Regions from separate parts of the Mesorhizobium sp. M7A.F.Ca.ET.027.02.1.1 genome, predicted to be linked through region 1. Evidence: predicted binding sites of a transcription regulator. Region 1 holds the regulator's gene; each other region holds the start of a gene.
The links. The regulator LexA, encoded in region 1, represses DNA repair genes until DNA is damaged. The targets are predictions, from matches to a motif close to TGTTCNNNNTGTGTTCNG.

Region 1 (11,425 bases):
CTATGCCAAGGGTGGTGCTGCCTGTCTTTCGGTGCTGACCGATGCACCGTCCTTCCAGGGTGCGCCCGAATTTCTCACCTGGGCGCGAGCCGCCGTCGCGCTGCCGGCGCTGCGCAAGGATTTCCTGTTCGATCCGTATCAGGTCTACGAAGCCCGCGCCTGGGGCGCGGATGCCATCCTGATCATCATGGCCAGTGTCGACGACGTCCTGGCCAGCGAGCTCGAGGCGACGGCCTTCGAACTCGGCATGGATGCACTGGTCGAAGTGCACGACGAGACCGAGACGCAGCGCGCGCTAAAACTGTCGTCGCGGCTGATCGGCATCAACAACCGCAATCTGCGCACATTCGAGACCAGCCTCGACACTTCCATGCGGCTGGCGACGATGGTTCCGGCCGACCGCTTGCTGGTCAGCGAGAGCGGTATTTTCTCGCATGACGACTGCCTCAGGCTGCAAAAGAGCGACATCGGCACTTTTCTTGTCGGCGAGAGCCTGATGCGGCAACAGGACGTCACCGCGGCGACGCGCCTGCTTCTGACAGGCAAGGCTTTGGCCGAGGCCATCTGACGATGGTATCGGGCCTTACCCATCTCGGCGCGCAGGGCGAGGCCAACATGGTCGACGTCGGCGACAAGGACGAAACAACGCGCACGGCGATCGCCGAAGGCTTTGTCGCGATGCAGCCCGAGACGCTGAAGATGATCCTCGCCGGCAACGCCAAGAAGGGCGATGTGCTCGGCACCGCGCGCATCGCCGGCATCATGGCGGCGAAGAAGACGCATGAACTGATCCCGCTCTGCCACCCGCTGCTTTTGACCAAGGTTTCCGTCGACATCGAGCCCGACCATGCTTTGCCCGGCCTGAAGGTCACCGCACTGGCGCGCGTCACCGGCAAGACGGGTGTCGAGATGGAAGCGCTGACCGCCGCTTCGGTCGCCTGCCTGACCATCTACGACATGGCCAAAGCAGTAGACCGCGCCATGGTCATCACCGGCATCCGCCTGGTCGAAAAGACCGGTGGCAAGTCGGGTGACTACAAGGCGAGCGCCTGATGGCGCTGGTTCCTATCGCGGAGGCGCTTGAACGCCTGCTTGATGGCGCGGCGCCTCTAGCCGGCGAAAGCGTTCCCCTGTTCGAGGCTGTGGATCGTGTTCTGGCGGAACCGGTCGTGGCACTTCGCACCCAGCCGCCTTTCAATGCTTCCGCCATGGACGGCTATGCAGCGCGCGCCGCCGACGTCACGTCGGTCCCATCCAGGCTGTCGGTGATCGGCATGGCGCCGGCTGGGCGTGGCTTCGACGGCACGGTCGGCCAGACGCAGGCCGTGCGCATCTTCACCGGCGCGCCGCTGCCCGAAGGCGCCGACACCATCGTCATCCAGGAGAATGTCCGCGATCTCGGCGGCGGCGAAATCGAAGTGACCGAGCCAACGGCGCAATGGCGCAATATCCGCCGCATCGGGCTCGATTTTTCAACAGGCGACATGCTGCTGGAAAAAGGCCGCTTGCTCGACCCGGCGGCACTGTCGCTGGCAGCATCGGCCAACCATCCTCGGGTCAGCGTGGTGAAACGGCCGCTGGTCGCCATTATCGCCACCGGCGACGAATTGCTGCCGCCGGGCAGCGATCTCGGCCCGGACCAGATCATTTCATCGAATGCCTATGGCGTCGCCGCCACCGCACACTCGGTCGGCGCCCGCGCGCTCGATCTCGGCATTGCCGCCGATCGCAAGGATGCTATCGCCGAACTGGTGCAAAAAGCGGTCGCGGCCGGTGCGGATGTCATTGTGACGCTTGGTGGCGCCTCGGTCGGCGATCACGACCTGATCCACGACGTGCTGACCGGCGAAGGCATGACGCTCGGCTTCTGGAAGATCGCCATGCGTCCTGGCAAGCCGCTGATGTTCGGCCGCCTCGGCGATATCAGGTGCATCGGCCTGCCCGGCAATCCGGTGGCAAGCCTGGTCTGCTCGCAATTGTTCCTGAAGCCGCTGCTGGCGCGGCTCGGCGGCCGCAATCATCGCCAGGACATTCGTCCGGCGCGGTTGGGTGCCGCCATGCCGGCCAATGATCTGCGCCAGGACTACGTCCGAGCCGTGGTCAGGGAAGATGACGGCGTGCTGGTGGCGACGCCGTTCGGTATCCAGGATTCCTCGATGCTGAGAATGCTGGCCGACGCCAACGGGCTGATCGTGCGGGCGCCGTTTGCCCCCGCAGCAGCTGCTGGCGAGGCCTGCAGCGTACTGATGCTGCGCTGAAGCAGAACAAGACAAACCATTAATAAAAAAATGGAAAATGATCTCGGTGCTAGCCCGATATCAAGGCGCGGCTCAGTGGGTGGGCCGGATCGGCAAGGCCGTCGACAATGCTGAAATGATGCCGGTCGGGCTCGACCACGGTGCTGGTTGCAGCACCGAGGCCCGTCCAGATGTTGGCAAGCAAGGCGTTCTGACGCAGGAACTCGGCGCGCTCGCCACCACCGGCCCAACAGGTGATGCGGACACCATCCATGGGCCGCAACAGTGCCGGGCTTTCCGCCAACGCCTCGGCCTCGTCGATGGCCAGAATCGCGTTCATCTCGGTGCGCATGATCGGACGCAGATCGTGGACACCCGAAATCGAAACGACATGGCGCACGCGCCGCGCCACATCGTCCGCCAGAGGCGTGGTTGTCGTCACCATCCGGCTGGCAAGATGGCCGCCGGCCGAATGTCCGGTCAGCATCAGCGGCCCGTCGACCATTGCCGCCGCCTTGCCGATCGCCACGCCGATCTCCTGGACGATGCCGGCGATGCGTAAGTCCGGGCACAGCGTGTAGGACGGCATCGCCACGGCAAAGCCGCTGCTGACCGCACCATTGGCGAGATGCGACCAGAAACTCTTGTCGAACGCCTTCCAGTAACCGCCATGGATGAACACCACCAACCCTTTGGGCGTGGCGCTGGGGAGGAAGAGATCGAGCCGATTGCGTCGCCCATCGCCATAGGTGATGTCGAGCCGTGCCCGGCCCTGCGCCGAGAGTGCGTCACGAAACGCTTGCGCAGGCTCCACCCACGCGGCCGGCCATCGGTCGCTGCCGGCGATATTCGCACCGTTGGCATAGGCATCATCCCAATCGACGATGTGACGTTCGAACATCTGCGCCCTTCCCCAAAAACGGCATCGCTGTTCCGCTAGCAATGGCCACCGCCACGCCATGCGTCAATGCTCTAGGGCAAAAACATTTTAGGCTTGAAACAAATTTCGACTGGTGCGATCCTGCCCGCACGAACAGCCGACAATGGGAGGTCTGCTGTGCTGCCCGAAGCCTGCAAATGGTCACCCCGTTCGGGTGGCGTCGAGCAAGGCGCGACTTGCGGCACGAAGCCTCCTCAAAAAAAGCAGGACCTTCAGATCACTGGTCAGGCGCCTCGCGCACTGGCCGTCCAGCAGACAGGAGAGCGGCGACATGCTTGGGCCTTCAGCGCATATCGACACGTTCACGCGCGATCACCTGCCGCCGCCGGAGCAATGGCCTGAAATCCTGCTCGACGGCTTCGACTATCCCGAACGCCTCAACGCCGGTGTCGAACTGACCGACAGGCTGGTCGAGAAAGGCCTGGGCGACCACACCGCGCTGATCGGCAATGGCCGCCGCCGCACCTACAAGGAACTGTCCGACTGGACGAACAGGCTGGCCCACGCGCTGGTCGAGAATTATGGGGTCGAGCCGGGCAACCGGGTGCTGATCCGTTCGGCCAACAACCCCGCAATGGTCGCCTGCTGGCTGGCCGCCACCAAGGTTGGCGCCGTGGTCGTCAACACCATGCCGATGCTGCGCGCCGGCGAACTCGCCAAGATCGTCGACAAAGCGGAAATCACCGTCGCGCTCTGCGACACCAGGCTGATGGACGAGATGACCGCCTGCGCCAAGGACAGCGCATTCCTCAAGCAGGTCATCGGTTTCGACGGCACCGCCAACCATGATGCTGAACTCGATCGTGCCGCTCTCGACAAGCCGGTGACGTTCACCGCAGTCGACACCGGCCGCGACGATGTTGCCCTGCTCGGCTTCACCTCGGGCACAACAGGCGTTCCGAAGGCGACGATGCATTTTCACCGCGACCTGCTGATCATCGCCGACGCCTACGCCCGCGAAATCCTGGAGGTGACGCCGGACGACATCTTCGTCGGCTCGCCGCCGCTGGCCTTCACCTTCGGCCTTGGCGGACTCGCCATCTTCCCGCTGCGCTTCGGTGCGGCGGCGACGCTGCTGGAGCAGGCGACGCCACCCAACATGATCCACATCATCGAGACCTACAAAGCGACGATCTCTTTCACCGCGCCGACTGCCTACCGCGCCATGCTGAAGGCCATGGATGAAGGAGCGGACCTGTCATCGCTGCGCGTCGCCGTTTCGGCCGGCGAAACCTTGCCTGCTCCCGTTTTCGAAGAGTGGACACAAAAGACCGGAAAGCCGATCCTCGACGGCATCGGAGCCACCGAGATGCTGCACATCTTCATCTCCAACCGTTTTGACGACATGAAGCCCGCGTCGACCGGAAAGCCGGTGGGCGGCTACGAGGCGCGCGTCGTCGATGACGAGATGCGCGAGGTGCCACGCGGCGCGACCGGCAGGCTTGCGGTGCGCGGACCGACCGGCTGCCGCTACATGGCCGATGACAGGCAGAAGGAATACGTGCGCGACGGCTGGAACCTCACCGGCGATACCTTCACGCAGGACGAGGAAGGCTTCTTCCATTTCGCCGCACGCTCCGACGACATGATCGTCAGCGCCGGCTACAACATCGCCGGTCCCGAGGTCGAGGCGGCGCTGCTGGCGCACCCGGACGTCGCCGAATGCGCTGTCATTGGCGCCGAGGACGCCGAGCGCGGCCAGATCGTCGAGGCGCATGTCGTGCTGGTGCAGGGCGTCGCGCCCGACGCCCTCACCACCAAGCGCCTGCAGGACCATGTCAAGGCAATGATCGCGCCCTATAAATATCCGCGATCGGTAAAATTCATCGCCGCCCTGCCCAAGACCCAGACCGGCAAGATCCAGCGCTTCCGGCTGCGCACGGAGAAAATCGATTGAGCGAGCCATACGATCCGGCGTCCGAAGGCGCCCAGATGTCGTTCAAGGAGCGCATGTCCTACAGCGACTACCTGCACCTGGAGAAAGTGCTGGAGGCCCAAACGCCGCTGTCATCGGCGCATGACGAGATGCTGTTCATCATCCAGCATCAGACCTCCGAACTCTGGATGAAGCTCGCTCTGCACGAGATCGGCGCCGCGATCCGTTCCATCCGCGCCGACCGGCTCGAGCCGAGCTTCAAGATGCTGTCGCGCGTTGCGCGGATCTTCGAGCAGCTGAACAATGCCTGGGATGTGCTGCGGACGATGACGCCGAGCGAATACACCGAGTTCCGCGACGCGCTCGGCCAGTCCTCGGGTTTCCAGTCCTGGCAGTATCGCGCCATCGAGTTCATGGCCGGCAACCGCAACCTGGCCATGCTCGGGCCGCACAAGCACCGGCCCGACCTGAGCGGAAAGCTGGAAGCGATCCTGACCGAACCATCGCTCTACGACGAAGCGCTGCTGCTGCTTGCGCGCAACGGATTCGACATCGGTGCCGATGCCAAGCGCACGGGCTGGCGTGAGACGCGAACCGAGAATGAAGAGGTGCTGGTCGCCTGGCAAACCATTTACCGCGATCCGCAGCGCTACTGGATGTTCTACGAACTGGCAGAGAAGCTGGTCGACTTCGAGGATTATTTCCGCCGCTGGCGCTTCAACCACGTCACCACGGTTGAGCGCATTATCGGTCTGAAACGCGGCACCGGCGGCACGTCGGGTGCTTCGTATCTGAAGAAGATGCTCGAGGTGGTGCTGTTCCCGGAACTGTGGACGGTCCGCACCCGGCTCTGACATCGTCGAAATGAAAACAGCGACGCGCGGCGGCGGAACACCCTTCGCGAACAACCGGGGACTGACTGACCATGAGTGGATTTCCTGATCTCGCCGCAGTCGAAGCGATGGATGCCACAGATCCGCTGCGGGCCATGCGCGACCGTTTCATTCTGCCGGAGGGGGTGATCTATCTCGACGGCAATTCACTGGGGGCAGCGTCTCATGCCGTTTTCGGCGAGCTGCAGCAGGCGGCAACCCAGGAATGGGCCCAGGACCTCATCCGAGCCTGGAATACGGCCGGATGGTTCGAGATGCCGATCGAACTCGGCGATCAACTCGGACGCCTGATTGGAGCCGCGGCCGGCCAGACCGTCGTCTGCGACACGACGTCGACCAACATCTACAAGGTGCTGCATGCGGCGCTGGAGATGCGGCCGGGCCGGTCGGTCATCGTCGCCGAGGGTGACAGTTTCCCCACCGACCTGTACATCGCCGAAGGGGTGGCCTCGACACGGGACGGCGTCCTGCTGCGCCTCGCGGGCGTCGACGCGCCCACCATCGAAGAGCTGATCGACGAAAACGTCGCGGTGGTGCTGGTCAACCACGTCAACTACAAATCGGGTGAACTGCGCGACATGGCGGCGCTGACGCGCAAGGCTCATGCGGCCGGAGCGCTGATCGTCTGGGATCTATGCCACACCGCCGGCGCCCTGCCCGTCGAGCTCGATCAGGCAAATGCCGATTTCGCCATCGGCTGCACTTACAAGTACCTCAACGGCGGTCCGGGCGCACCGGCCTTCATCTATGCCGCGCAGCGCCATCACGGCGATATCAGCCAGCCGCTCAGCGGCTGGTGGGGCCATGCGCGGCCCTTTGCCTTCGAACGGGGGTATGTTGCCGGCACCGGTATCCGCCGCTTTCTGTGCGGCACCCAGCCGGTCCTGTCGATGCGGGCGCTCAAAGGCGCGCTTGTCATCTGGAACGACGTCGACATGGCGGCATTGCGAAAAAAGAGCGTCGCGCTGACGGAACTGTTCATCCAGCTCGTCGAAGCAAAGTGCGGCGCCTATGGCCTCACGCTGGAGACCACCCGCGACGCGACCAGGCGCGGCAGCCAGGTGTCGTTCCTTCACGATCACGGCTATCAAATCATGCGGGCGCTGATCGAGCGCGGCGTCATCGGTGATTTTCGCGCGCCATCGACCATCCGTTTCGGCTTCACGCCGCTCTATGTCGGCTACAAGGATGTGTGGCTGGCGGTTGAGGTGCTGGCGGATATTCTGCGCACGGGCGCATGGAAGGACCAGCGTTTCGCCGTCAAGGAAGCCGTTACCTGACGCAACGATCTCCGCGATTTGCCGTCGCCGCCCTCACTGCCCGGCGGATGACGGAGGGCTGAATTCCAGCCACAAATGCCAACAGACGTTGGCGTTTTGGCTCCGTTTCGTTCACGGCAAACGAACGTCCCGAAGATTGATAGCGTCCCTTGTGGAGGTCGATCGGCAGATGATGCCAAGCCTTGGGTCGAGGATGAGCCACAGGTCATTAACCATAATGATTTCAATGTGAGCAGGCGCATTGCCGTGGTTGGCGCCTGTCGATCGCGACCCGCTGGCAAGCCCAAATAATTTCAGCAGCCTTAACAAATTCATTAAACTTTAAACGGTTGCAGAACACAACTGGAACAGATAGTGTTTGTTCTGGGTTTGTTTTTCGATTCTGGTTTCAGGTAATCTGGGGGCCGCCATGCTGACACGCAAGCAACATGAACTGCTGATGTTCATCCATGAACGCCTGAAGGAGAGCGGCATTCCGCCATCCTTCGACGAGATGAAGGAGGCGCTCGACCTTGCCTCCAAATCCGGGATTCATCGGCTGATCACCGCACTTGAGGAGCGCGGCTTTATTCGCCGGTTGCCCAACCGGGCACGCGCGCTGGAAGTGCTGCGATTGCCGGACTCGATCGCGCCCGGCCTCAACGCGGCAAAGAAGTTTTCGCCAAGCGTCATCCAGGGCAGTCTCGGTCAGGGTGGTGCCCTTGGCCGGCAGATCAAGCCGGCGCCTTCGCGGATGCCCTCGCCCGGCAATGATGACGATGCGGTCTCCGCCGTGTCGATCCCGGTCATGGGCCGTATCGCCGCCGGTGTGCCGATCGATGCCATCCAGCATCAGACGCATTCGATCTCGGTGCCGCCGGACATGATCATGGGCGGTGCCCACTATGCGCTGGAGGTCAAGGGCGACTCGATGATCGAGGCCGGTATCTTCGACGGCGACACCGTCATCATCCGCAATGCCGACACGGCGAACCCCGGCGAGATCATCGTGGCGCTGGTCGATGAAGAGGAAGCGACGCTGAAGCGGTTCCGCCGCAAGGGCGCTTCGATTGCTCTCGAAGCCGCCAATCCAGCCTATGAAACCCGTATTTTCGGGCCGGACAGGGTCAAGGTGCAAGGCAAGCTCGTTGGCCTGATCCGCCGCTACTGAGGCGGCTGCGTTTCAGCCACTGGCTTCTCGGGTCTCTTGAAGGGTGGCAGCCCCCTCGCCTCGCGCGAGAATTTGCGTTGCGCATGCCAGGGCCGGTATGGGCTGTCCACGGCGAAGCTGATCGTCGCCGGCGTGGTCGCCGATTGGCGATCGAAGAAGATCGCGGCACTGCCTTTGCGAGCCAGTTGCCGCTTGGTGATGACGAGAACCAGCGGGTTGTGACAGGCGTCATACGCGGTGGCGTCATTGATGACGATCAGCTCGGCGAAACCGCAGGCTTTCCAGGTGTCCTTGCGGTCCTCGACATAGGCAATGATCGCACCGGACGTGTGCCTGGCCACGCAGACGCCTGAGGTGCAATAGAACGGCGATCCCGGCGGTAGCTCAACGGCATCCGCGACGTCGAATTGCCCGTCGCCCTTGTCGAACACCTCCGGCACGACGATGGTTTCGGATATTAGTGCGCGTTTCCAGTTGTCGACGGTGAATTCGTTCGGCCGAGCGCGGCTGACGGCGAGTTCGCCACCGCCGATCGGCAAGGCAACCAGTCGGGCGTCCTCCGAGATCAGCACATCCGGCGTGCGCGTATCCGAGACGGTCAGCAAGCCTGCCAGCGCGCATGGCAGAGCAGCGAGCCGCAGCCAAGTTGTCGCCATTGTCGCGATGACCAGGGCAATTGTCACCAGCAGGACAGATTGCTGCGAAATCAGCCCAACCGCATCGACAGGCGAACGTTCGGAGATCCAACCCGATATGGCGATCATCACCGTCAGACCCTTGCCCATCAGGTAGAGGGCCGGCCAATCCAATCCGAAAGGCATCAGCAGCGCGCTTGCGACAGCCAGGAACATGACGACGGTGACGATCGGCATAACCGCCAGATTGGCGAACAGGCTGAGCGGCGACACACGCTGAAAATGCCAGATGGCAAACAGCGTCGTGGCGCTGCCGGCGATGATGGAGGTCATGGCAAGGCCGGTTGCCGCGAGCACGAACTTTCGCGTCAGGAAACCGGGCATGGATCGCTTTGGGGGCGGCGGTCTTGCTTTTCCCGCGCGGTGAACGGCCCAGCCGGCATAGGCGCCGACCAGAGCCGCGGTCGCGGCGAACGACATCTGAAAACTCGGGCCGACCACCTCATGCGGCGACACCACGATGACGGCGATCGCCGAGATCGCCAGATTGCGCATGGTGAGTGCTGCTCGATCGAACAGCACGGCAATCAGCATCACCGCCAGCATGATGAAGCTGCGCTCGGCGGCAACGACGACTCCAGAGATGATGAGATAGGCCGCGATCGAGAACAGTGCGGCGACGGCGGCATACTTCTTGACCGGGCGACGCGCGGAAAAGTCGGGAAACAACGCGAAGGCGCCGCGCAGCAAGCCCATGATGGTGCCTGCGACCAGCGCCATGTGCAGTCCCGAAATCGAGATGATGTGGTAGATGCCGGTACGTCGCATCGCCTCATTGATGTCATCGGGAATGCCGGCGCGCACGCCGACGATCAGCGCCGCGGCGATCTCGCCTTCGGCGCCGCCGACGCTCGCCCTGATATGGTCGGCGATGGCCTCGCGGGCATTTTCCACGCTAGAGGAAATTCGGGCCGGCAGCGACATGTCGCCACCATCGCTGACGACAAGCTTGGGGTTGCCGAGAAAGAACCCGCTGCCGCCGATGCCGGCAAAATAGCTGTCGAAGGAGAAATCATAGCTGTCCGGCCGCACCGGCCCGGTCGGCGGCAAAAGCTTGGCATATCCAGTGATGAGGGAGCCTGCGGTCACGTCAGCCGGGATCTTGCGTGCCGAAAGCCGCACCCGTTCCGGCGCATAGCGCAGTTTCGGTCTTGCGGTCGATGTCACGTCGATGGTCAGCCGGATACGGCCAGTTTCCATCCGGTCGAGCGAGACGACGCGGCCGGTCACCTGCGTCGAGATTTCCGAGCCCAACATTTGTGTGCCCGCACGCCACGTCTCGACCTTGGCAGCAAGCAGTCCTAGGGCGCACAAAAGCGCCGCCATGAAACACAGATGGGTCTTTGGCCATGAGCGCGAGACCAGCGCACAGATCCCCGTCAAGATGACAACCGCGACAGGTCTCGCAAAGTCGGGTTCAGCCGTCAGCGAAAAATAGCCGATCGCTCCGATCGCCAGGCAGACCGGCACCAGCAGGAAGGCCACGCCCCGGTCGAGTTCCAGGCTCGCCGCCGTGTTCACGCTGTGGCGCAGGCGAGGCAGTGATGTCAGGCTGATTTGCCGGCGCACGCGAACGATCCTGCCGGTTTCGGCAACAGGAACAGAGGCGGCGACATCCGCTTGCAAGGGCGCCTTGCCGGGATCCGGCACAAGGGGCGATGGCGGCGGTAATGGGGCTGGCCGAGGCGCAAACAGGGACCGTTCGCTGACGCCGATGGCAGCGTCCTCGCCCTGATCCGAGCCCCAGCCTCGTCCAGCCATCGGGTCTGCCCCTTGCGCCCTCGACACCCTATGCTACATGAACGCCGGGCGCGCGAAAGCCCGCGCAACCGCACCCCGCTTCAGATGGTTTCCGAGAGTTCCATGTCCGACAAGGTCGTCACCCGTTTTGCCCCTTCGCCCACCGGCTATCTGCACATAGGCGGCGCGCGCACGGCGCTGTTCAACTGGCTGTATGCGAAGCACACTGGCGGCACGATGCTGCTGCGCATCGAGGACACCGACCGCGAACGCTCCAATGAAGCCGCGACGGCTGCCATCCTCGACGGGCTTTCCTGGCTTGGCCTGAGCTGGGACGGCGAGCCGGTGTCGCAGTTCGAGCGTGCGCCGCGCCACCGCGAGGTGGCTGAGGAGCTCGTGCGCAAGGGCAAGGCGTATTATTGCTATGCCACGCCGGCCGAACTGGAGGCCATGCGCGAGGCTGCCAGAGCCAAGGGGCTGCCGCCCCGCTATGACGGCCGCTGGCGCGACCGCGACCCCTCTGAGGCGCCCGCAGGCGTCAAGGGCGCCATTCGTATCAAGGCGCCGACCGAAGGCGAGACCATCGTCCATGACCGTGTCCAGGGCGAGGTGCG
Region 2 (5,918 bases), on a different contig from region 1:
GCGGATATGCGGGTTGAGCCCCCTGTTCTCATGCACGACGATCACCGTCCCAAGCTTGCCCGCCTTGTCCGCCGGCTTGACCAGGTAGCCCTTCATCTCGCCGCTGCTGCCGGGATAGCTGATGTCCTCGCCCTTCACCCGCGGATCGTTGTCGGCGACAACAGCCGCTTGCGCCAAATTTGCCGCCAGAAGCGGCGCGATCGCGGCGGCCGCCGCACCTGATCCGGCAAGCCGGGTCAACTGCTCCATGAACCGGCGGCGATCGAGCGTCAGATGCGTATATTCGTCATAGGCGTCAATCATCGCCTGGGTGATGGCGGGCTTGGCGTCGGGTTTCGTCATGGATAGGTCCTCTGCTTCGGGCTTTAATTCCCAGCGACATAGGGACCAAGCCGGCATGATCCAGTCGAGCACTCATCGCGGCCGCCGATTGCCTCAGGGCGTAGGGCGCCGGCCGCGCCCGAGCAGTAAAGCCGGCGCCATGCGCGGCCATGTCATCACTTTTTGGTCATTGGCGATAAATCCTGCTGGCGCTGCCACAATCGTGAGGGAAGGTGGCTATCGACCAGTATCTGGCCGTGTGCCCACACGTCAGACCCAGAAGGAAGCGATGACCATGACCATGCCTTCCCCGATCCTCGCCAGCGCGCTCGTCCTTGCGGCGACCGCCGCTTTGGCCCTGTGCTCGATGGTTCTGAACGCAGGCAGACGATCGTTGATCAGGGTCCGCACTGAGCGGAACCGCAACACGAAAACCCAGGGCTGAGTGACGCCATGAACGTCCAGGATATCGTCAACACCGTCTCGCAGAAGGCGGGCCTCGACCAGGTGACGACGCAGAAAGTCGTCGGCACCATTTTCTCGGTGCTCGAACACGAGGCGGAGGGCACAAGCGCCTCGGCGTTCTTCGCCAAGATCCCCGGCGCCGACGACCTCGCCCATCAATATGACGTCATGGCCGCCGCTCCGGCCGGCGGTGGCGGTTTTCTGTCGTCGCTGCAGGGCGCGCTTGGCGGCGTTCTCGGCGAGAAGGCCGGCGCGCTGATCAACGGCGTCGCCGCACTCAAGGCATCCGGGCTCGACATGGCGCAGATCCAGAAGGCCGGCGCGACGCTGATCCAGCAGGCCGAAGCCGCCGCCGGCCCCGACCTGACCAACAAGGTGCTCGGCTCGGTGCCCAGCCTGAAGGGCCATCTGGGGATTGGCTGATCGACAATCGGGCCGATCGGAAGGTTTGCCGCCCCTCATCGCCCAGTCGGGCACGTTTCCCCGTCACTATGCGGGGGAAAGATACCGGCACAGATGATGGTCGGCGCGACCTCTGAGAGATCGCGCCCCCCTGCGCCCCTACTTCGGCAGCGCGTAGGCCATCACATAGTCCCCAGGCTTGGTGCCGACCGAACCGTGGCCACCGGCGACGATGACCACGAACTGGCGGCCGTCGGCGACCGTATAGGTCATCGGCGTCGATTGCCCGCCGGCCGGCAGCCGCGCCTGCCACAGCTGCTTGCCCGACGTCAGGTCGTAGGCGCGCAGATAGTCGTCGACCGCGGCCCCGAGGAAGGCGACGCCACCGGCGGTGATCATCGGCCCGCCGATGCCGGGCACGCCGACCTTCAGCGGCAGCGGCAGCGGCGTCATGTCGTAGACGGTGCCGTTGCGGTGCTTGTAGGCGATCTTGCCGGTCCTGAGATCGGCGCCGGCGACATAGCCCCAGGGCGGCGCCTGGCAAGGAATGCCGAGCGGCGACAGGAACGGCCCCATCACCACCGCATAGGGCGCACCCTCGTTGCGGTTCAGCCCCTGCTCGCTGCCGCGCCCTTCGTCCGGCGGCGGCACCTGATCGCGCGGAATGAGCTCCGACTTGAACGCCAGATAGGTCGGCATGCCGAACAGCACCTGCCGGACCGGGTCGACGGCAATGCCGCCCCAGTTGAAGGTGCCGAAATTGCCGGGATAGATCAGCGAGCCCTGGACGGAAGGCGGCGTATAGCGCCCCTCATAGCGCAGGCCCTGGAATTCGATCCGGCAGGCCAACTGGTCGAACATGGTTAGGCCCCACATGTCGGCGCCGGTGAGCGGCTTCGGCATGAAGGTAAGGTCGGAGACCGGCTGCGTTGGCGATGTGTGGTCACCTTCGATCGCGCCGCCGGGCGCCGGCACTTCGTTGACCGCAATGACCGGCTCGCCGGTGCGGCGGTCGAGCACATAGAGGTCGCCCTGCTTGGTCGGCCCGACCAGCGCCGGCACCACCGTGCCGTCGGGTTTGGTGATGTCGATCAGGCTCGGCTGCGCCGGCACGTCCATGTCCCAGAGATCGTGGTGCACGGTCTGCCGCACCCAGCGCACCTGCCCGGTGTTAAGGTCGAGCGCGGTGATCGACGACGAGAACTTCTCGACATTGGCACTGCGCCCGGCGCCGAGCTGGTCCGGCGTCTGGTTGCCGAGCGGCACATAGAGCAGGCCGAGCTTCTCGTCGGCGCTCGGCGTCGACCACATGTTGGGCGAGTTGGCGGTATAGGTCTGGCCGGCCGGCAGCGGCGTCGTCTGGTCCGGATTGCCGGAATCCCAGTTCCACACCAGCGCGCCGGTGGCAGCGTCGTAGGCGCGGATCACGCCGGATGGCTCCTGCGTCGAATAATTGTCGTTGACCGCGCCGCCGACGATGATCTTGCCGCCTGAGATCAGCGGGGCCGAGGTCGAGTAATAATAGCCCGACTTCGGATAGGGCATGTTGGTCAGAAGGTTCAGCGTGCCGCCCTCGGCAAAAGCCGGGCAGATCTGCCCGTTGGCGGCATCGAGCGCGATCAGCCGCGCGTCCGAGGTCGGCAGGTAGACGCGGGTCGCACAGGGCTGCCCGGCGGCGCCGGCGGCATCGGCGTAATAGGTCACGCCGCGGCAGGTCTGGTGCTGGCGGTCCTTGTCGAGCTTGACCTTGGGATCGAAGCGCCATTTCTCCTTGCCGCTCGCGGCATCGATTGCGATGGCGAAATTATGCGGCGTGCAGATGTAGAGCGTGTCGCCGATCTTCAGCGGCGTCACCTGATAGGTGGTCTCGCCGACATCGTCGGGACCCTTCACGTCGCCGGTCTGGTAGGTCCAGGCGGGCTGCAGCTTGGCGACATTGTCCGGTGTGATCTGGTCGAGCGGCGAATAGCGCTGGCCGAACTGCGTGCGGCCGTAATAGTGCCATTCGCCGGCCGGCACATCATTGCCGAGATTGGCGTTGGCGACCACCTTGTCGGTGCCGAGTTCGCCGGCAATATCCTTCGGATCCGAAGTCATCGAATAACCGGCGACGGCTAATGATGCCAGCACGGCAAGGATCAGCGGCGCGCGTGCGTCAGGACCGACAAGACCCCGCCTCGCCCACGGCATCAGCAGCCACAAAGCGAGAAGCACGATGATGCCGCCGCGAGGCCCGAGTTCCCACCAGTCGAAGCCGGTTTCCCAGACCGCCCAGGCCAACGTGCCGAGCACGATCACCGCGTAGAGCCACAAAGCAGTCGACCTGCGCCGGTAAAGCAGCCAGGCGGCGATCAGGAAGGCAAGGCCAGCAACGACATAGTACCAGCTGCCGCCCAGCATCGCCAGGCGGATACCGCCGCCGCCGAGTGCCAGGCCGATGAGGAAAAGAATGAGGGAGTTGATGGTGACAGCCAAGATGATACTCCTTCGACTGTTGCGCTTTGCGGCGCTGCCATGGCAACCCGGCATTGCGTCGCTGCCCGAAGCACAACTTTCTCCCGACGGTCCCGCCTGTCAAGCATGGGCCTCAAGCGCAGGCGGTAATGGTCCATCGCCATTGGGATAACATCGACCGCACTGGGAGCGTGGGCAGCAATCGGGCACTTTAGCGGAACAAAACGTAGACAGTTCTGGTCTTTCCCCACCGAATCACTACATTCGGGGCAATGTCCGGCTTTTCCGAAGACATGCCCTTTTTCGACGAACCCAATGCGCGGCCCACGGCCCCGTCGGGCATCGCCGCGCGCGCCATGGCTGCCCGCAGCGGTCAAAACAACGCACCCGACTACCTGAAGGGCCTCAACCCGGAGCAGCGGCTAGCTGTTGAAACCACCGAAGGTCCGGTTCTGGTGCTGGCCGGAGCGGGCACCGGCAAGACCCGCGTGCTCACCACCCGCATCGCCCACATCCTCGCCACCGGCAAGGCGTTCCCGTCGCAGATCCTCGCGGTGACCTTCACCAACAAGGCCGCGCGCGAGATGAAGATCCGCATTGGCGTGCTGATCGGCGAAGGCAATGTCGAGGGCATGCCATGGCTCGGCACCTTCCACTCGATCGGCGTGAAGCTGCTTCGCAGACATGCCGAACTCGCCGGTTTGCGCTCCGACTTCACCATCCTCGACACCGACGACGTCGTGCGGCTGATCAAGCAGTTGATCCAAGCCGAAGGTCTGGACGACAAGCGCTGGCCGGCCAAGCAGTTCGCCCAGATGATCGACGGCTGGAAGAACAAGGGGCAAGGCCCGGCCGACATCGCCGAGGGCGATGCGCGCGCCTTCGCCAATGGCAAGGGCCGCGAACTCTACAAGGCCTATCAGGAACGGCTGAAGACGCTGAACGCCTGCGATTTCGGCGACCTGCTCTGCCACCCGATCCGCATTTTCCGCGCCAATCCGGATGTGCTGAAGGAATACCACAAGCGCTTCAAATACATCCTCGTCGACGAGTATCAGGACACCAACACCGCCCAGTACATGTGGCTGCGCCTCCTGGCGCAGCGGCCGCAAGGCAAGCCGATCTCCCCCCTTGAGGGGGAGATGTCCGGCAGGACAGAGGGGGGCGCCTCGCGCCGACAGGCTGGAGGGACAGCGCCCCCCTCTGTCGCCTCCGGCGACATCTCCCCCTCTAGGGGGGAGATCGGGCGCTCTTCGACTGACACCCGCGCCACCGTAAACATCTGCTGCGTCGGCGACGACGATCAGTCGATCTATGGCTGGCGCGGTGCCGAGATCGACAACATCCTGCGCTTCGACAAGGATTTTCCCGGCGCCACCATCATCCGGCTGGAGCGCAACTACCGCTCGACCGCGCACATCCTTGGTGCTGCCTCCCACCTCATCGCCCACAATGAGGGCCGCTTCGGCAAGACGCTGTTCACGGACCGCAACGATCCCGAAGACGGCAAGGTGCATGTCCACGCCGCCTGGGATTCCGAGGAAGAAGCGCGCGCCGTCGGCGAGACCATCGAGACCTACCAGCGGCAAAAGCACAATCTCAACGACATGGCGATCCTGGTCCGCGCCTCGTTCCAGATGCGGGAGTTCGAGGACCGTTTCGTCACGCTCGGCCTCAACTACCGCGTCATCGGCGGTCCGCGCTTCTACGAGCGCATGGAGATCCGCGATGCGCTGGCCTTCTTCCGCGTCGTCGCGCAAGGCGCCGACGACCTCGCCTTCGAGCGCATCGTCAATGTGCCCAAGCGCGGCCTGGGGGAAGCCACCATCCGCCAGATCCACGACACGGCGCGTGCGCTGCGCATCCCGATGCTGGAGGCCGCCGCCAAGCTCGCCGAAAGCGACGAGTTGAAGCCGAAGCCGCGCGCCGCACTTCGTGAAGTGGCGGCCAATTTCGAACGCTGGCAGAAGGCGCTGGAAACCACGCCGCACACCGAACTCGCCGAGACCATTCTCGAAGAGAGCGGCTACACCGACATGTGGAAAAACGACCGCTCGGTCGAAGCGCCCGGCCGGCTGGAGAACCTGAAAGAACTGATCCGCTCGATGGAGGAGTATGAGTCGCTGCGCTCCTTCCTCGAGCATGTCGCACTGGTCATGGACGCCGAGCAGAACGCCGGACTCGACGCCGTCAGCATCATGACGCTGCATTCGGCCAAGGGCCTCGAATTCGAGACCGTCTTCCTGCCCGGCTGGGAGGAAGGCCTGTTCCCGCAC
Region 3 (5,918 bases), on a different contig from region 1:
GCATGATTTTCGCGCCACGCCGCGCCTCGCCCGCTGGCCAGGCCATATCACCGTGTTCGAAGGCGCCGTCGGCTACACCTTCGCCGTGCCGGACCCGTTGGCACGGGCCGATGAGGCGGCGGCAAGCACCGGCAGCCTGCGTGCGCCGATGCCGGGATTGGTCAAGCTGGTGCGCGTGGGAAAAGGCGATACGGTGATCAAGGGCCAGCCGCTGCTGATCCTCGAGGCGATGAAGATGGAGCACACCATCGCCGCGCCGCATGACGGCGTGATCGCCGAGATCGCCACAGAGGGCGCACAGGTCACCGACGGAACGGTGCTGGTGCGGTTCGTCGAGGAGCACAACGCCGCGACCACAGCAGTGAGCTGACGGTTCGGAAGGCCACGACAGGGGAAGCAAAAAAATGGCCGGGATGAACCCGGCCATTTCTCTATGCCATCCAGTCGCCAGGGTGGCGATTACTGCGCGATCGGCGCGTATTTGCCGTCATGCCACTGGTTGATGTCGTAGCTGGCATTCTTGAGGTCGCCCTTCTCGTCGAAGGTGACATCACCGACAACGGTGCTGATCGGCGTACCGTTCTTCAACGCTTCGGCAACCTTGGCCGGGTCGTCGCTGCCGGCACGCTTGATGCCTTCGGCGAAAGCCTGGATGGTGGCGTAAGAGAACAGCGTGAAACCCTCCGGCACGAAACCGCCGGCCTTGATCTTCTCGACGGCTGCCTTGGCTTCCGGCTTTGCCTGCGGATCCGACGGGAAGACGAACATGGTGCCCTCGCCGGCCGGGCCGGCAACCTGCCAGAATTCCGGCGAGGCGATGGAGTCCGGCATGATCAGCTGGAACTTCAGGTTCTGTTCCGCCGACTGACGCAGGATCAGGCCGGCTTCAGGATGGTAGCCGCCGAAATAAACAACGTCGGCTTTCAAATCCTTGAGCTTGGTGACGAGAGCCGAATAGTCCTTCTCGCCAGCGTTGATGCCGTCATAATAGACCTCCTTGAGGCCGCCGGCATTCATCGTTGCCCTGACGGCGTCAGCCACGCCCTGTCCGTAGGCGCTCTTGTCATGCAGGACGACGACATTCTTGCCGGCAAACTTCTTGGCGATCCATGGGCCGATGAAGGCGCCCTGCGCATCGTCACGCGTGTAAAGGCGCATGATCGTCGGCCAGCCGGCCTTGGCTGCCGCATCGGTCAGCACCGGGTTTGACGAGGCCGGGCTCATCATCAAGGCGCCGGCTTCGGCATAGACAGCCGAGGCCGGAATGCTGGAACCCGAGCAGGCATGGCCGTCGATGAACTTGACGCCATCGGCGACGACGCGGTTGGCAACCGACACGGCCTGCTTGGGATCGCATTGGTCGTCTTCGATGCTCAGCTTGATCTGACGACCGTCGACACCGCCCGCGGCGTTGATCGCATCGGCGGCAGCCTGTGCGCCCTGCTTGAACTGATCGCCGATGGTGGCGAGCTGTCCTGTCATCGGGCCCACCACCGCAAAGGTGATGTCGTCTGCGAGTGCGACCGGCGTGCTCAACATCAGGCCGAATATGGCCGCGTTCAAAATACTCAATTTTTTCATGATGGTAGAACTCCTCCACTCACGCGCGGCCGCCCCGGCCGCGCTTCTTCCAGAGAGGCCGGACAATTTCACCCTTCATTGAGCCTGTCTAGGCGCATTGGCGCCGCTCGATTGGGCCTGCAAGACGTCATCCACGCAAAAAGCCACGCCAGCCTTGTTCCGGCTGGTCGCGGCTTTTTTGCCCGTCGAGCAATCTCCAGGCGCCCCCGCGCCTAAAAATCCGCTCAGCTTCCCTGTGTCGCGCACGACTGGGCCTTGCGGCCTGCCGCGTTCTTTCCCTTGCCTTCGTGACCGTCTTGCGCGGCCTTCAATTTCGCCGGGTCTGGCCGTCTGTGCGGCCTTGATCCCGGAGCTTCCCTGTCTTCGATGGATCTGTCTGCGATTGGCAGATTTCAGTGCATGGTCATCCATTCGCGGGCTTCGCGCAGCGCCGTGGCGATCTCGACCTTCGACATGGCGGCCGACAGTTCCGAGCGCAGCTCGGCGGCGCGGGCCGAGCCCTTGATTGCGGCGATGTTGAACCATTTGTGGGCGGCAACCACATCGGTCTCGCAATCGCGGCCGGTCGCATACATCATGCCCAGTTCGAAAAGGATGTCGGCCTGAGCAGTTGCTCCCATGGCGCCGAAACCTGCTTCAAGCATTTCAAAACGTGCCATTTCAATCCCCTGTTTTCCGGCCCTGTCAGGCTCCCGAGAGCTGCCTTCTTTCGTCTTGCCGGCTGCTCTTCCGATGCTTTCGAGAATGCCGTGCAGGCTTGAATCCGTCGTTAAATGGCGTGCTTAATTTGAGGAAAACAAAGCTAAAACAAGAGGTAAACGCCGAAATTCGTTAAGGATACAAACCCAGCAATTCAGCCTGCTTGCCTCAAATTTGACGAAAGTTTTCTCGCGCGGGGGCAAGACTTCGCTAACCACGGCAGACAAAGGCGATGCGCCGATCGTTTCATTTCATCGTCGAGGAGGCGCTTTCAGGCGGCTGCAAAATCCCAAAGTCTTCCGCTACGGCACCGCTTTTGTTTTGCCGGGAGCTGGATTAGCTTACGTTTGCGTAAGCGGCAGACCGGCGAGGCGGAGCATCCGGCCGGACATCCACAGGGAGGAAGACATGTTTCGAAAACTGAGCCTGGCCCTTGCGGCCACATTGATCGTGGCGAGTGCGGCATGGGCCGATCCGATCGAAGGCAATTGGAAGACGCAGGCCGGCGAAACCGCGGCCATCGCCGCCGGCAGCTCGTTTTCCATCACGCTCAAGTCCGGGAAATATGCCGGCAAGACCATCGGCTCGCTCAAGGCGACAGGCGACAACAAATATGCCGGCAACATCACCGATCCGGCAAACGACAAGACCTATTCGGGCAAGGCGACATTGTCGGGCAGCTCTCTCAAGATGAGCGGCTGCGTGCTCGGCGGACTGATCTGCAAGAGCCAGACCTGGCACAAGCTCTGATCGACCACCCTTACGACATGAGGACGGGGCCCCAGCGGGCCCCGTTTTCGTTTTGTCGACACATCCTGCACCGGTGATGCTCGATACCCGCCGGCGGCTATCCAAACCGACGCCGGCGCCGTCGAAACCCCGTCAATCATCTTGAACGGCAGATGAACGCCGGCATCAGAGCCGGTTCAGTTGCATCAGGGCATTCTCCGGCGTGTTGAAGGAGACCGACCCGATGCTTGCTCGCCGCTTCACCATCGTCTGCCTGCTGGTGAGCCTGTTTGGAATGTTCTTCGCCATCCTCGTCGCCGAAGCGGGCCGTCCGGCCCGCGCCTGGGACGAAGCCAGTTCCAGAACCTGCCGCCTCGCCTGCCCCACCCATCTTCGCAACTGAACAAAGAACCAAGACCTCGAAAAGAAAAGCTGAAACACCATGAACCGCATCGCCGCCAACGCTCTCAAGACCCTTCGGCTTCTGCCGCGGGCGGCGCTTATCCTGGCGGTTCTGGCCGCTCCGGTTCTGGCCGTGCCGATGATGCGCTCAGATGCCGGCTCGACGATCGACGCACCAGCCCTGAAGAAGTCCGGCGTCGGCTTTGTGCTCCTGGTCAGCCTGCAGCGCGGTTGAAGAAAAACGGCGCGTTGGCCGCCTTCGGTCGCGACACCCCTCCCAAGTGCCGATCCAAGTCTCTATATTGAGCCATGGAAAAGCGAATCTACCCACAAGCCATCGAATCTGTCGTCATGCCGGAGCCTTTTGGCCGGCAAAGCTTTGATAGCGCCGAGAAAGCCGTCAAGGCACTGCAGGCGCTTTACGACCGCAACACCAAATTCCTGCGCGACTCGTTCGCAGAGCTGGCGGCAGCAGGCGGCGACAATGGCAAGCGCTACCGGGCCTTTTATCCGGAGATCGGTGTCACCACCAACTCGTTCACCCAGATCGACTCGCGCCAGGCCTATGGCCATATGCCGACGCCCGGGCATTTTTCCACCACCATCACCCAGCCGGGCCTGTTCGAAAGCTACCTCGTCGAGCAGTTGCGCCTGATCATGCGCAATCATGGGGTTGCGGTCACGGTGTCGGAATCGACCACACCCATCCCGCTGCATTTCGCCTTCCTTGAAGGCACCCATGTCGACGGCGCGACGGCAGAGCGCATCAAGCGGCCGATCCGCGACCTGTTCGACGTGCCGGATCTCGATGGCACCGACGACCAGATCGCCAACGGCACCTTCGAAGTCGCCTTCGGCGAGCCGAGGCCTCTGGCGCCCTTCACGGCGCAGCGCATCGATTATTCGCTGCACCGGCTGTCGCACTATACGGCAACCACGCCGCAGCAGTTCCAGAACTTCGTGCTGTTCACCAATTATCAGTTCTACATCGACGAGTTCGTCGCCCGCGCCCGCGACCTGATGGCCAATGGCGGCGGCGGATACACGGAGTTCGTCGAGCCGGGTAATGTCATCACCAAGAGCGGGCAAAGCGCGCCTAGCGAAGGCGTTGCACCGCCGCGCCTGCCGCAGATGCCGGCCTATCACCTGAAGAAATCGGGACATGGCGGCATCACCATGGTCAATATCGGCGTCGGGCCCTCCAACGCCAAGACCATCACCGACCATATCGCGGTGCTGAGGCCGCATGCCTGGGTGATGCTCGGCCACTGCGCCGGCCTGCGCAACACCCAGGCGCTGGGCGACTATGTGCTGGCGCATGCCTATGTGCGCGAGGACCATGTGTTGGACGACGATCTTCCGGTCTGGGTGCCGATCCCGCCGCTGGCCGAGATCCAGGTGGCGTTGCAGGAAGCCGTCGCCGAAGTCACCGGCCTTTCCGGCTACGACCTGAAGCGCATCATGCGCACCGGCACCGTCGCCACCATCGACAATCGCAACTGGGAACTGCGCGACCAGCGTGGCCCGGTACAGCGTCTGTCGCAATCTCGCGCCATCGCACTCGACATGGAATCGGCGACCATCGCCGCCAATGGCTTCCGCTTCCGCGTTCCCTACGGCACGCTGCTGTGCGTTTCGGACAAACCGTTGCATGGCGAGTTGAAGCTGCCCGGCATGGCGACCGAATTCTACAAGCGCCAGGTGGCGCAGCACCTGACCATCGGCATCAGGGCGATGGAGAAGCTCGCGGAAATGCCGATGGAGCGGTTGCATTCGCGCAAGCTCAGAAGTTTTTCGGAAACGGCGTTCCAGTAGGCCGATGCCACGCATCGAGGCGGCATTTCTCATCTTGATTGGGCCGCATTTCTGCCGATAAGCAGGCGGCATGGAGAGAGCGAGCCTCGGGACATTGCTGATTTCGGTTGCATTCCTGGCAATGCTGGCCTGTTCGATCGCGCTGGTGGCCGGGTTTTTCGGAACGCTGCATCCCGCCTTCGATTCCTTCTCGCATTTCCGCGTCCACCTTGCCGTGCTGATGGCGCTTTGCGCGCTGCCGCTGCTGGCCACGACATTTCGCCTGCAGGCGGCCGTGGCACTGCTTTTTGCCGTGGCGGCCTTCGCCACCACTTCCGGGTCGCTGTCCTTTTCCCGCCTGTGGCCGGTTCAGGCCGCCTATGAAGCCAAGAACGAAGACCGCGCAATCTACAAGCTGCTGCAGATGAACCTGCGCTACGACAATCCGACGCCGAAGAAGGTGCTGTCGCTGATCGGCCGGACCAATCCCGACGTGATCACCCTCGACGAGGTATCGGCGATGTGGGCGACCGAGCTTGGCTATATCAGCAGCGCCTATCCATACCGGATCCTCTGTCCCTATCCCAACGGCATATTCGGCGTCGCGTTGCTCTCGCGGAGGCCCTTTGCCGCGGGCACCGAGGCGCGTTGCGAAAGGCGCGGCGCCATGGCGACAGCGACCGTCGACTTCGGCGGCATCGACGTCGATGTCG

Region 2: a site for LexA is predicted at 3,858-3,875, ahead of EN749_RS04735 (UvrD-helicase domain-containing protein). Genes of this name have one in related genera too.
Region 3: a site for LexA is predicted at 2,374-2,391, ahead of EN749_RS02655 (sel1 repeat family protein). Genes of this name have one in related genera too.

What each region holds. Positions count from the first base shown of each region.
Region 1 is NZ_RZOL01000165.1:967-12,391, forward strand. Features, by position in the region: gene trpC (indole-3-glycerol phosphate synthase TrpC) at 1-568, shown strand, start outside; gene moaC (cyclic pyranopterin monophosphate synthase MoaC) at 571-1,053, shown strand; gene glp (gephyrin-like molybdotransferase Glp) at 1,053-2,258, shown strand; gene EN749_RS18745 (alpha/beta hydrolase) at 2,308-3,138, opposite strand; gene EN749_RS18750 (AMP-binding protein) at 3,449-5,074, shown strand; gene kynA (tryptophan 2,3-dioxygenase) at 5,071-5,907, shown strand; gene kynU (kynureninase) at 5,979-7,226, shown strand; gene lexA (transcriptional repressor LexA) at 7,636-8,376, shown strand; gene EN749_RS18770 (ComEC/Rec2 family competence protein) at 8,370-10,832, opposite strand; partial or broken gene gltX (glutamate--tRNA ligase) at 10,935-11,425, shown strand, end outside.
Region 2 is NZ_RZOL01000022.1:18,314-24,231, reverse strand. Features, by position in the region: gene EN749_RS04755 (dienelactone hydrolase family protein) at 1-342, opposite strand, end outside; gene EN749_RS04745 (hypothetical protein) at 775-1,209, shown strand; gene EN749_RS04740 (glucose/quinate/shikimate family membrane-bound PQQ-dependent dehydrogenase) at 1,348-3,663, opposite strand; gene EN749_RS04735 (UvrD-helicase domain-containing protein) at 3,915-5,918, shown strand, end outside.
Region 3 is NZ_RZOL01000010.1:12,289-18,206, forward strand. Features, by position in the region: gene EN749_RS02645 (acetyl/propionyl/methylcrotonyl-CoA carboxylase subunit alpha) at 1-370, shown strand, start outside; gene EN749_RS02650 (ABC transporter substrate-binding protein) at 460-1,581, opposite strand; gene EN749_RS02655 (sel1 repeat family protein) at 1,974-2,240, opposite strand; gene EN749_RS02660 (DUF2147 domain-containing protein) at 2,689-3,030, shown strand; gene EN749_RS37565 (hypothetical protein) at 3,254-3,412, shown strand; gene EN749_RS02665 (hypothetical protein) at 3,452-3,646, shown strand; gene EN749_RS02670 (AMP nucleosidase) at 3,763-5,226, shown strand; gene EN749_RS02675 (endonuclease/exonuclease/phosphatase family protein) at 5,297-5,918, shown strand, end outside.